One region of the Pseudoalteromonas agarivorans genome, then DNA from elsewhere that is predicted to be linked to it. Evidence: predicted binding sites of a transcription regulator. Region 1 holds the regulator's gene; each other region holds the start of a gene.
The links. The regulator sigma-54, encoded in region 1, starts transcription at its own class of promoters, with help from an activator protein. The targets are predictions, from matches to a motif close to GTTGGCACGNNNNTNGNNT.

Region 1 (4,619 bases):
TCTGATGGCCGAATTTACCTCGGTAACCAAGGCGAAGAATTAAAAGCATTTAATACAAAAGATGGTTTTGGCATTAAAGCGCTAATTAATAGCGGTTTTGAAGTTGCGGTCATTACGGGGCGTCACTCAGAAATAGTACAAACTCGCATGAGCAGCTTAACTGTGCAGCACATTTATCAAGGCCAAGAAGACAAGCTTATTGCTTATCAAGAACTCAAAAACACTTTAAAGTTAACTGATGAACAAATAGCCTATATTGGCGACGATGGCCCTGACATGCCAGTAATGGAGCGTGTTGGCTTTGCCGTTGCAGTTAACGATGCGCACCCGCTAATTAAGCGCTTATCGCATTACACTACGCAAATGCCTGGTGGCTTTGGCGCCGTTAGAGAGCTCACAGATTTACTTATGCTAGAGAACGGCATAGCGCTTACAACACAAGGCACCAGTTCATGAATGCAGCACGCGTTATACTCAGTGCGTTATTCATCGGCTGTATGGTTTGGCTTTGGTACCCTTATTTTACCCAAACCAATGTAGCGCCAGAGCAAGAACCTGAAGTAATTGCAAAGCCCGATTACACCGCTATAGAGCTTAAGCAAACAGCCTATGACGAGCAAGGCAAAATAAGCCATAAAGTCACTGCGGCTAAAATGGAGCTGTACCAACAGCTTGGTTTTACATTTTTTGAAAAACCTATTTTCACCTTGTATAACGAAAAGCAAACATGGCGAATAAATGCAGACGAAGCAACGCTTTACGAAGATAAACAACTTATTTTAGAAGGCAATGTGGTTGCTAAAAATTTAGTTGATAACGCCATGATAGATAACATCAATGCCGATAACATCGAAGTCGACATTAAAGCGCTAACAATGCGCTCTGAGCAGCCAGTGGTTGTCACTGGGCCTAATTTAAAAATTGTCGGTAAAGGCCTTGAAGCCGATTTAAAAACCGAAGTAATAAAACTAATTAACCATACGCGAACAATATATTATGACCAATAAACTCACTAAAATACTTATTATCCCATCGCTAATGCTTGCATTTAGCGCCTCTGCTGCTGAGCCTGCTGCTCAACCGCCAGCAAATCAAATTTCTATTAGTGCAGACCGTCAAGAAGGCCAACTTAAAGAAAACGTAGGTATTTTTGAAAAGAACGTCGAAATTGTGCATGGTAATCGCAAAATTACAGCCGACCGACTCGAAGTACATAAACGTGAAGACTTAGGGGATAACAAACAACTCCTTATTGCCACTGGCAGCCCAGCCTACTTCGAAGAAAAACAAGACGATGGTACTGTAATGAGTGCCAGTGCAAACGAAGTACGTTACGACGTAGCAAAGCGATTTTTAACGCTTGTTGGCGATGCTGAAGTCGCACAAGCCGGTCAAAAAATTAATGCTAAAAGTATTACCTACGATATGCAGCAGCAGCTTATTAGCGCAGAAAAAGACGAAAACTCTACGGATCGTGTCCACACAATTTTAGTGCCTGTTGAAGCAAAAATTAAAGAAAAAACAGGTAACGAAGGTCAACCATGAGCACCTTAAAAGCAGAACTATTAGCAAAAAGCTATAAAGGCCGCCAAGTTGTAAAAAATGTAGGCCTTGAGGTAGAAGCCGGCAGCATTGTTGGCTTATTGGGCCCTAATGGCGCAGGTAAAACCACCACCTTTTATATGATTGTAGGGTTAGTACCTAGCGACAAAGGCAAAATTTCTATTGATGATAACGACATTACGTTATTACCTATGCACAGCCGCGCCCGCTTAGGCATTGGCTATTTGCCGCAAGAGTCATCAATATTTAGAAAGCTGACAGTTTATCAAAACTTAATGGCGATTTTAGAAACGCGTAAAGAGCTCAATAAAGCCGCGCGAGAAGAAACGCTTAACAACTTACTTGATGAATTTAGTATTCAGCATATTCGCGATAGCCAAGGTATGGCGCTTTCTGGTGGTGAACGCCGCCGTGTAGAAATTGCCAGAGCACTGGCAGCGAACCCTAAATTTATTTTATTGGATGAGCCTTTTGCTGGTGTTGATCCGATTTCAGTGTTAGATATAAAGAAAATAATAGAACATCTTAAAAACCGTGGCATTGGCGTATTAATTACCGATCACAATGTAAGAGAAACCCTTGATGTTTGTGAAAAAGCCTACATTGTTTCTCATGGGGAGCTAATTGCATCTGGCACCCCAGAACACGTATTAAATGACAAAACTGTACGCGATGTTTATTTAGGCGAGCAATTTAGGCTGTAACATTTAAGCCACACCTACAAGCATCTGCTAATATTAATTATAACAACATAAAAGGATTGTTAGAGATACATGAGGCAATCATTACAGCTGCGCATGGGCCAGCAACTTACAATGACTCCACAATTGCAACAAGCGATTCGCTTGCTGCAGCTCAGTACATTGGATCTCCAGCAAGAAATACAAGAAGCACTTGATAGCAACCCGCTATTAGAAGTAGAAGAGCAAGATTACACGGAAGAGTCGGCTGGAAAAAATGAACAAAAAGCAGATACGGATGATGTAACCGTAAGCGCATCGGCTGACGATACAACCAGCGAGTACGAGCAAGACAGTGGCGAAGCTTTAAATAAAGACACCATTAGCGATGATATGGCAATGGATGTAACTTGGGATGAGTACATGAGCGCAGCCCCTGCTGCATCCTCAGGCCCAATGCCAGAAGATGAGTCTATTTATCAAGGTGCCTCTACTGAAACGCTACATGAGTATTTAATGTGGCAGCTTCAGCTTACTCCTTTTAGCCCAACTGACGAAGCCATTGCTATTGCCATTGTAGAAGCTGTAGATGACTCGGGTATTTTAACGCTAAGTTGCGAAGAAATTTTAGAAAGCTTTAACCAAGAAAACGATGACGAAGTTGAAGTTGAACTTGACGAAATAGAAGCCGTTTTAAAGCGTATTCAGTTATTTGACCCTGTAGGTATAGCCGCGCGCAGTTTACAAGAGTGCTTGTGTATTCAGCTAAACCAGTTTGATAAAGACACCCCTTTTATAGAACAAACTAAAATGATCTTAACCGATCACATTGATCTATTAGCGGCACGCGACTATCGTACATTAATGAAAAAGACTAAGCTTAAAGAAGACGAGCTTAAAGAGGTCATGACCCTAATACATACCCTCAACCCAAAACCTGCAGATACAATAGTAAGGGAAGAGTCTGAGTATGTAATACCGGATGTGTCGGTTAAAAAAATAAAAGGCCGCTGGGTGGTAGAGCTAAATCCAGATAGCATGCCAAAAATACGCGTAAATAGTCAGTACGCGGCTATGTCTCGTACCGTAAAATCAAGTGGTGATAGCCAGTTTATTCGCTCTCACTTACAAGAAGCTAAATGGTTTATAAAAAGCCTTGAAAGCAGAAACGACACGCTACTTAAGGTAACTAACTGTATTGTAAAACAGCAACAGGCATTTTTTGAACATGGCCCAGAAGCCATGAAGCCAATGGTTTTAAACGATGTTGCTGAAATGGTAGAAATGCATGAATCGACAATTTCGCGTGTTACTACGCAAAAATATATGCATACGCCACGTGGTATTTTTGAGCTTAAGTATTTTTTCTCAAGCCACGTAAGCACTGAAAACGGCGGAGAGTGTTCATCAACCGCAATACGTGCCCTAATTAAAAAGCTAATTGCCGCGGAAAACTCAGCTAAACCATTGAGTGATAGTAAAATTGCGGATATATTGGCAGAGCAAGGAATTAAAGTAGCTAGACGCACAATAGCAAAATACCGTGAATCGCTAGCTATTCCACCGTCAAATCAGAGAAAGAGTTTGATATAAGACGTAAAAAACAAAGAGGAAATGCTTATGCAACTAAACCTAACTGGTCGTCACGTAGAAGTAACTGATTCACTTAGAGACTATGTAAATAATAAATTTGCAAAGCTAGAAAGGCACTCAGATCATATTAGCAATGTGCATGTCATTCTCGATGTAGAAAAACTCAACCAAAAAGCAGAAGCGACTATTCATGTAAGTGGCGCAGATTTATTTGCCTCAACAGAGCACCAAGATATGTATGCCGCTATAGACTCGTTGATTGACAAGCTCGATCGTCAAGTCATAAAACATAAAGAGAAGCTTGCTAGACACTAATATTATGAAATTAAGTACATTAGTATGCCAGGACTGCAGCAAAGCTGCGGTCCTTTTTAGTAGTAAAAAAAGAATTTTAGAGTTTATCAGTGAGCTTGCTCATGAAAAGCTCCCCTACTTACCACAACAAGATATTCTTAATGCGCTGGCAAGCAGAGAAAAGCTAGGCAGTACTGGTATTGGCCGGGGGATCGCCATTCCTCATGGCAGAATGGGTGGCGTAGAAGAGCCGCTGGCTTTAGTACTTGTTAGCGACACGCCTGTTAACTTTGACGCTATTGATAACTGCCCTGTTGATATTTTTGTTGCACTCATCGTACCAGATGGCGATAACCAACAGCACCTAAAGACTCTGGCAACCATAGCTGATAAACTGAGCAACAAAGAATTTTGTAAACAGCTGCGTAGTGCTAAAACCGATGCAGAGCTGTATCAAGTAATTGTTGATCAATCGTAGTAAATACTAAG
Region 2 (4,619 bases), on a different contig from region 1:
CATTAATGCATGAACTGGTAGCTATATTTATTTTCTTTTTTGCGGTGATAGACCCTATAGGTACAGTGCCTGTATTTATTGCTGTGACACGTGGGGAAGATGAAAAGTTTAAACGAAAAGTTGTTTTTAAAGCCGTGGGTGTATCCGCTGTGGTTTTACTCTTTTTTGTTATTGCCGGTGAGCAGCTATTAAATGCAATTGAAATACCGCTGTCGGCGTTTCAAATAGCGGGGGGCATAGTCCTGCTTATTTTTGCGCTTTCAATGATTTTTGGTGAAAGTAAGCCCGAGTCTGAGATTAAAAGTGTGCGCGACAGCACAGAAACCGCTATTTTTCCGCTAGCCATTCCCTCTATAGCAAGCCCCGGCGCCATGCTTGGCGCAGTACTGATGACCCGTAACGAAGAATACACGTGGGTTGAGCAAGTTACTACATCGTCGATGATGTTGGTTGTATTAGTTGTTGTGCTTGTGCTGTTGTTACTCGCAAATCATGTGCATAAATTAATAGGCGACAGTGGCGCAAGTATTATAAGTAGAATCATGGGGTTAATTTTAAGCTCTGTGGCAGTTACAAATATACTCAACGGTATCGCGCATTATTTTGGTTTACAAATATACAGCTAACATTGATGCTAATTAGGCTTTTGTGTAAAATACAGCGCCTTTTTATGGGCGCATTTACTTATAATCCCCGAGGCTTTTACATTGCAAATACGCACATTAGATAATCCAACGTTAAACAGACGTTTTTCTGTTGCACCCATGCTTGATTGGACTGATCGTCATTGTCGCACTTTTCATCGTAAGATGACTAAGCACGCTGTTTTATACACTGAGATGATCACCACGGGTGCGATTTTATTTGGTCGCGGCGATTACCTACACTTTAATCAGCACGAGGGGCCGGTTGCTTTGCAGCTGGGGGGTTCTGATCCCGAGGCGCTAGCAAAGTGTGCAAAGCTTGCTGGTGAGCGCGGTTACGATGAGATTAACTTAAATGTAGGCTGCCCTTCAGATAGAGTACAAAACGGGCGCTTTGGTGCATGCCTAATGGCCGAGCCTGAGCTGGTTGCACAGTGTGTTGCGGCAATGAAAAGCGAAGTTAGTATTCCTGTTACGGTAAAAACACGAATCGGTATTGATGAGCAAGACTCGTATGAGTTTTTATGCGCATTAATTGAAGCCAGCCATAAAGTTGGCTGTGATGACTTTATTATTCATGCCCGTAAAGCGTGGTTAAATGGTTTAAGCCCTAAAGAAAATCGTGAAGTACCGCCTCTTGATTACCCACGCGTCTACCAACTAAAAAAAGACTACCCACAGCTCGATTTAAGCATTAATGGCGGCGTTAAAACAATTGAAGAAAGCCTAGCGCACCTAGCGCATATAGACGGCGTTATGATTGGTCGTGAAGCATATAGTAATCCATTTATACTTAATGAGGTGGATGAAAAGATTTACGGTGAGGTGGCTAATACTCAGACTCGTCACGATGTGGTGCGCGCTATGTATGATTACATAGAAGAAGAAATGCGTTTAGGTGCTAACTTTTGGCATATAGCACGCCATATGCTGGGAATTTTTCAGGGGCAGCCAGGGGCGCGCGGATTTAGACGTCACCTTTCAGAAAACGGTCACGGTAAACAGGCTGATTTGTCGGTAATGGATAAAGCATTAAGTTTTGTGCCTGAGTAATACTAAAGCGCTGAATAGTTATAAAAAAACCACTTTATAAAGTGGTTTTTTTATAACTAAAATTTAGTCAAAAGATAAATAAATTAGTGATTTTAGCTTATTAGTATTCAGTTTTTAGTCAGTTTAAAATAACGTGTTAGTTATCTAACTGTCTGAATATAAAGGCTTATAAATAAATTTTTGTTAATTGGCATAACTCTTGGAATCCTGTTGTTGTTATCAATTAAAAACAACAGGACAAAACAATGAGTATATTTAATCGCGTAAATGATGTTATCCAATCCAATATTGCTGCCATGCTGGATAAAGCAGAAGATCCAGAAAAACTCCTCAACCTTATGCTAAGTGGAATGCAAGAAGCGCTTAACGAATGTAGAAGCACAGCCGCAGCCTTACTGTGCGAAGAAAAAACGCTTAAACGCCAAATTGCACAAAAACAAAAAGACTTAACTTTGTGGCTAACAAAAGCTGAGCTGGCAGTTGCTAAAAACCGTGACGATTTAGCCAAGTCTGCGTTAGTAGAAAAACAGCGAGTAGATGAGCAAATTGCAGCAAAAAACACTCAGCTAAATACTCTAAAAGAGTCGATAGAGAAAATTACGGCAGATTGTGAGCGTTTACAGCAAAAAATGGCGCAAGCTAAAAGCAAACAAGCACAATTAATAAAACGCCACGATATTGTTGCTGCACGTGAAAAAGTGAACATGGAATTACACAGCGACAACGTCGCAAATGCTTTGTCTCGCTTTGAAATGATAGAGCAAAAAGTGGAAGGCATAGAAGCACAGGTTGATGCTTATGAACTTACAAATACAGCGCAATCAACCGCTGAGCAAATTGAGTCTTTAGTTAAAAATGAAAAAATAGATGCAGAGCTGGCTCGTTTAAAAGCCAGTGTTAAGCAAAGTAATAGCAATACAACTGCGCCAAGCGCTTAAGGAGTAGAGTATGAATAACTTTAAAACACAGCGTGGTTGGTACAAAGATTCACTGAATAAAAAAATATCGGGCGTATGCAGTGGGTTAGCGCGTCGCCTTGATTTTCCAGTGTGGTCAACACGCTTAGTAACAATTTTATTATTTATAAGTTTTCCGTTTGCAGTAGCGCTTGGTTATTTGATTGCTCACTGCTGCCTTGAAGAGCGTGCGTATTAGGAGAGGGATATGAAAACCTTAGCAATATGTGTTGTCGTATATGTGTTACTTTTTACTGATACTGTGTCGCTAATACATTTTGATTCATGGCAGTTTCCACTGTGGATTGCAGATATGAGCTGGGTGGGGCTTGAGCTGGCTGGTGTATTAGTCGCTATTATTGCAGTGGTAGCCGTAATGGCTTTAGTGACCATGGGGTTAATAGGCGCAGGGATTGTCGCGCTGGTTGGCACCATTTTGGCACTGTTATTTGGTTCAGTGATGATAGCCTGGCCATTATTATTTGTAGCTGTACTGTGCTGGTTGGTGCTCGATAACAAAAAAGTAACCTCTTAAGCCTTAATTTAACTGACTATTATTAGTTAACTATGTTAAATTTAAAGTGAAATTTTATGCTTTCACAAGGAATAAAGCGATGATGAAGCAGTGCTTTTTTATGGCCTCGGCGTTAATGATTAATGTGTTTTCGTCATCGGTTGCTGCACATGCTGGGCACAGCCACGATACAGACGAAGCTAAGCTTGAAGTAAGCCATGCACAAGTAAGGGCATTTTTGCCTGGTAGTAAGTCGAGTGTTGGCTATTTAACAATTTCTAACCACGGGGGTGGTGTTGCTAAATTAACTAAAGCAACCATCGAAGGTTTAGGCCGTGTAGAAATACATGAGCACAAACATGTCAACGGCATGATGAAAATGCAACAGGTTAAAGCCGTCACCATTAAGGGCCATGAAAGCCTAAGCTTTGAGCCTGGTGGTTACCATTTAATGGTATTTGATCCACAAGAACCGCTAAAAGTAGGGCAAGAACGTAAACTCACGCTATATTTTAGTGACGGTAACCGCTTGTTTACTAATGCTCAAGTGGTTTCGCTTGAAGCGCAAGCTGCGCATTCAAAGCCATCTAAAAAACAACACGCTCATCACTAGGAGGATAAATGTCGCAACACAAAGGAAAAATAGCTGGTGCCTTGGTGGTACTACTTATTATTTTTTACGCTATTGCAGTTTATTGGAGCATTGAGCCGGCACGTTTTAACGTAGTAACTAATGCAAAAGAAACCGCGCAAGCACGCAACGAAAAAATGGTAACAGGCTATACAACCACCTCAACGCTTATTACCGTTGCTAGCACATTACTTGATAAGCAAGGTGGATATTTATCAAATGATGTGATGCCGCCAAGTGTGATAATGGATGACATGCCTGCGTGGGAATATGGTGTGCTTGAAATGGTGCGTGATTTAGCGCTATCAATGCGTAAAGACTTTAGCCGTTCACAGTCGCAATCTACCGAACATGAGGCCCTTAAAAAAGCGCAGCCACAATTTAATATTAGCTCTGAGGCATGGGCATGGCCAAGTGCCGAGGGAGAATACCAAAAGGGAATAGACTACCTTCTTGTGTACCGCTCACAAATTGCTAACGAACATGAGCGCGATAGCCAATTTTATTCACGTGCAGATAATCTACGCAGCTGGTTAAAAGAAGCCGAAAAGCGTTTAGGCAGTTTAAGTCAGCGTTTAAGTGCAAGTGTTGGCCAAGACAAAGTAAATACCGATTTAGCCGGTAATTCTTCAAACATGCAAGCGACCTATACACCACTTCAGCAACAAGTAAGAACGTCGTGGTGGGAAATAGACGACGTGTTTTACGAGTCGCGCGGTGCAACGTGGGCGTTATTACACTTTTTACAAGCGGTTGAGTATGACTTTGCTGATGTATTAGAAAAGAAAAATGCACGTGTAAGCTTACAGCAAATTATACGT
Region 3 (4,619 bases), on a different contig from region 1:
GTTAAACCACTTCTCTCCTTCGAGCGGCTCGCCTAACATATCAATCGCTATTTGATTGGCTTTTGCAATAAGCCCTTTGCCATCAAGCACAACAACACCCGCAGGCATAGTATCAACTAAGTGCGACAGCCAACTTGCCTGCTGTCTTAAATCACTTAATTCACCAATGTACTCTTCTTGAAGTAAACATGGGTTATACTGTTTTGCAGTAATAAACTGTGGTTTAAGTACACTCGCAAGGGCCATAATCAAATCTCTTAATGATGTAGATATAGGGCTAAATGCACAATTTATACCAATATTATTTTATATATTTTTCATTTAGTTACCTTACAATAACGCGTAACAAAAAAATGACGCACACTAAAAGGAATAATAATGAGTGAGCAAAATAAATGCCGTTGTGAGTGGCTTGATGCCACAAAGCCTGATTACGTGAAATACCATGATGAAGAATGGGGAGTCCCCCTTTATGACGACACGAAATTATTTGAATTTATTACTCTCGAGTCGGCGCAAGCGGGCTTAAGTTGGTACACCATTTTAAAAAAGCGCGCAGGCTATAAAAAAGCATTTGCTAATTTTAATGTGCAAAAAGTGGCTAACTTTACAGCCGATGATATAGAACGGCTAATGCGAGATGAGAGCATAGTGCGTAACCGCTTAAAAATTGCTGCCACCGTTAATAATGCTCAGCGGTTTATTGAGATTCAAAAAGAATTTGGCAGCTTTAGTAATTACCAATGGCGATTTGTGGGCAATAAACCAATTATTAGTGATTTAAATAGTGTTGAAGATACCCCTGCAATTACCGAGGAGTCAAAAGCGTTTGCAAAGGATTTAAAAAAACGAGGTTTTAAATTTTTGGGCCCTACAACGGTATACGCACATATGCAGGCCTGTGGCATGGTTAACGATCATAGTAATGATTGTTTTAGAAGAGCCGAGATTATTAAAAGTTATTAGCTGTAAGCTGTAAGCTGTAAGCTGTAAGCTGTAAGCTGTAAGCAAGAAATTAAAAGAGCCAAACTCGGTAATTTGTAGTGGTTCGGCACTTGCTAAGTTTGGCTAATCTCGCGATAGATTGTACTTTTTCATTTTTTCAACAAGCGTTGTACGCCTTACACCTAATATTTCTGCGGCGCGGGCAACAACGTAATCAAAACGCTCTAACGCTTGGGTAATTAAGCTTATTTCAAGCTCTGCTAAATAATCTTTAAGCTCTATACCTTCTTCGGGTAATACGCCAGATCCCGGTTGGCTAAATTCAGGCTCAGGTTCATTATCATAATCGCTAAAACCTGAGCTAAAAATATCGTTAAAGGCATCTTTTTCAAGTAGCTCTTCAGGGTACTCTGGCTCGTATGCGTCTACCTCGATGTAGCGATATTTATTGGGTAAATCGGGTACATCCACTACTTTTTCAGGGAACATAATCACCATGCGCTCCACTAAATTAGCAAGCTCTCGAATATTACCAGGCCAAGCATGCTCTTTTAGGCTCTCTACCGCGCGCTCTGTAAATTTAGCCGACGTACCACTTTGCTCATTCACACGACGCATTAACTCTTTAAGTAATAAAGGTATGTCGTCTGCACGCTCATTAAGAGACGGGTTTTCAATAGGAAACACGTTTAAACGGTAATATAAATCTTCCCTAAAGCTGCCCTTTTCAATCATTTCCTCAAGGTTGCGATGAGTAGCGGCAATCACCCGTACATCTGCTTGAATAGCTTTTGTGCCACCTACACGCTCGTAGCTGCGCTCTTGTAATACACGCAATAACTTTACTTGCATTTGCAGCGGCATATCGCCAATTTCATCTAAAAATAGCGTACCGCCTTGAGCCAATTCAAAGCGCCCTTTACGTGCAGAAATAGCGCCGGTAAACGCCCCTTTTTCGTGACCGAATAACTCGCTTTCGAGCAACTCTCCAGGAATAGCGCCACAGTTCACTGGTACAAACGGCCCAGTATTGCGTTTAGATAATAAATGGACGTTACGCGCAACCACCTCTTTACCTGTACCCGACTCACCTAAAATAAGCACGTTTGCATCGGTTTTAGCCACTTGCTCAATTAAAAAGCGTACGTTTTTAACAGCATCAGTTTCGCCAACTAAACCATCAAATGTTTTGTGTGGCTTATGATGCTTGTGACTTCCAGGAAGCATACGTTGGTACTGTTGGCAGTCGTGTAATAACTGTGTGGTTACTTCGTGATTAAACGGCTCACAAATTAGTCCCACTACATTAGCAATGCTTAATAATGGCTTGAGTGTTTCACCAATCAGTAAAAAAGGCAGGGTTGGAAAACGCTTAATTAAGCTTTCATGATCTAAGCCTTGCAATGCACCTAAAATAACAATGCATTCTTGTTGTTGATACTTACTAGATACTTGCTCAAAATCACTTTCGTCAAGTAACTTCACAGCTTCCCCAATAAAGGTAAGTGATGCATGTAATCCTATTGCACGGTTATTATTATTATCTAAAATCAAGATCATAGTTAGCGAGCCATAATTTCACTAATTCATTTTATTAGCTAAATTGTAAGCGAGATCTGTATGGATGCAAGTAATAGCGGCGGTTTTTTGACATAAACGCCAAAAAATAGACATCGCTATAAAACAATAATACTTAATAATTAAAACTTAAGTATTGTTTTGTTGTTTAATACTTAAAGCTAATGCCATGTCTTGTTTTTTACTTAGTGCATAAATCTACGTAGGTCAAAAATATAAACTATAATTAACTTAAGTTGAAAGCAACAATGCCGATAACTAAATAAATGCAATATGTTTGGCATTAATATTGCTTTTGTTACGTACAGACGATTTCACATATTTATTTAGGATTTTCCATGGCTCATGTTTCATTAAAAAAATATTCTCAAGTGCGCGCCAGCAACATCGCAGAAATGGCGCCCTATGAGCAAATTAACCTTATTTTTAGTAACATAATTGGCCGCTTGGCCGCTACTAAAGGGTTTATTGAGCGCAAAGAAATAGAAAAAAAAGGCGAAAACATCTCTGCCTGTATTTTACTCTTAGGTGCATTACAAGACGCGCTTAATTTAGAAGTGGAACAAGATCCGAGTATTTCAAATAATTTATTAGCACTTTATGACTACTGCCAAAGACGCCTTGTGCAAGCAAATGTTGACAATGATATTGAGATTATTTCTGAAGTAGCTGGCATTATTAAAGAAATTAAAGAAGGGTGGGATAGCATTCCTGTCGATCAGCGTAATCCTGCGGTATAAGCTAATGGCTTTAGAGGAAACAAGCAAAGCTGAGCATATTAATCAATTGCTCAGCAGAATCGAATTATTAGTGCAAAGCAATAACGCTGATGAAGCTCCCCCTATTATGGATACTTTAAATAGTGAGCTTAAGCGCTGGTGCGAAAGCGATAACCCGCCTACCGCCGAGCAACTTATGGTTGTGCAAGCCAACATCAACAACATTAGCAAACAGGCAAATGCTGTAAAAAATGAATCATCTAAAGCCATAATTAAGCAAAAAAAAACAGGTAAAGCAATCTCGGCTTATAAATCGGTTTAGCTACCTCTAGCAACTTTAAACTTACTAAGCTTCTTAAAGGCAATATTTAGACATAAAAAAACCGTTTTTAAACGGTTTTTTTATGTTCATAATTAATATGGAAAATTAAGAATTATTACTCACCACACCAGGCATATTTTCAAGCTGCGCTTGCACGTAACTACTTGTCGAGTTTAAGCTCGCTACCAATAAATCCATGGCGTTGTATTGAGCATATAATCGAGAAGATAACGATTCCATTTTACTTGTCAGGCTTTCGCGCTGTTCATCAATATCTTCTAATTGATTTGTTTTACTGTCGATACGGTTTTGGATAATGCCGTCAGCGTCAGTATAAAAACTCATTAACTCATCAAACGATTGGGCAAAGCCGCCTTCGTCTTCATCAGAGCCTACAAAAAACTGCTGCACTAAGTCGACATCTTCATCAATTTTTTCATTTAAAGTCTCGGTGTTAAGCGTCAATACTCCATAACGATCGGCTTCAACACCTAATTGCGAAAGTGATAATGAGTTGCCATTGCCTAAATCTACAGAGTCGGTAATCTGCTCTCGCAATTTAGACATTACACCGCGTAGTAACGAATCACCGGCCATTACACCAGCACCATCTTCGCTTGATGCCCCTAAGTTATTACTAAGTTCAAGTAATTCATTGTAACTAGAAATAAAATTGTTTAAGCCCGATTGGATATTGTTATTATTTTCGGTTACCGATATATCACTTAAATCATCATCAGTACCCTGAGCTTTTTTAGCGGTGATTGTTATACCGTCTATAACATCAGTAAACGTATTTGAAGAACTACTAACTGTGAGGGAGCCATCGATAGTAATTGATGCATCGGTTGCAGCAATAATTTCTGAGGCATTTTGAACACCAGCAGAATCAAAGGCTAAACGAGATAACCCATTAGTGTCGGTGTTATTACCATCAGTATCGGTTACCTCGACTTTAATCTCGTTCTCAAGCCCACTATTTTTAGCTGCCAGCACTAAATGCTGACCGGTATCATCTGTTATTATTGTTGCGTTTATGCTGTCGTTATCGCTGC

Region 2: the regulator sigma-54 is predicted to act here: its motif matches at 1,884-1,902, upstream of NQT65_RS12895 (PspA/IM30 family protein).
Region 3: the regulator sigma-54 is predicted to act here: its motif matches at 2,800-2,818, upstream of fliS (flagellar export chaperone FliS).

What each region holds. Positions count from the first base shown of each region.
Region 1 covers NZ_JANIGJ010000007.1:212,300-216,918, reverse strand. Annotated here, with positions in the region: gene kdsC (3-deoxy-manno-octulosonate-8-phosphatase KdsC) at 1-456, shown strand, start outside; gene lptC (LPS export ABC transporter periplasmic protein LptC) at 453-1,007, shown strand; gene lptA (lipopolysaccharide transport periplasmic protein LptA) at 997-1,545, shown strand; gene lptB (LPS export ABC transporter ATP-binding protein) at 1,542-2,267, shown strand; gene NQT65_RS14055 (RNA polymerase factor sigma-54) at 2,337-3,836, shown strand; gene hpf (ribosome hibernation promoting factor) at 3,864-4,151, shown strand; gene NQT65_RS14045 (PTS sugar transporter subunit IIA) at 4,156-4,608, shown strand.
Region 2 covers NZ_JANIGJ010000006.1:280,745-285,363, reverse strand. Annotated here, with positions in the region: gene NQT65_RS12905 (MarC family protein) at 6-626, shown strand; gene dusA (tRNA dihydrouridine(20/20a) synthase DusA) at 708-1,697, shown strand; gene NQT65_RS12895 (PspA/IM30 family protein) at 1,943-2,635, shown strand; gene NQT65_RS12890 (PspC domain-containing protein) at 2,646-2,852, shown strand; gene NQT65_RS12885 (hypothetical protein) at 2,862-3,188, shown strand; gene NQT65_RS12880 (copper chaperone PCu(A)C) at 3,268-3,780, shown strand; gene NQT65_RS12875 (DUF2333 family protein) at 3,789-4,619, shown strand, end outside.
Region 3 covers NZ_JANIGJ010000008.1:25,606-30,224, reverse strand. Annotated here, with positions in the region: gene NQT65_RS14640 (sensor histidine kinase) at 1-246, opposite strand, end outside; gene NQT65_RS14635 (DNA-3-methyladenine glycosylase I) at 379-966, shown strand; gene NQT65_RS14630 (sigma-54 dependent transcriptional regulator) at 1,069-2,505, opposite strand; gene fliS (flagellar export chaperone FliS) at 2,862-3,263, shown strand; gene NQT65_RS14620 (hypothetical protein) at 3,268-3,564, shown strand; gene fliD (flagellar filament capping protein FliD) at 3,670-4,619, opposite strand, start outside.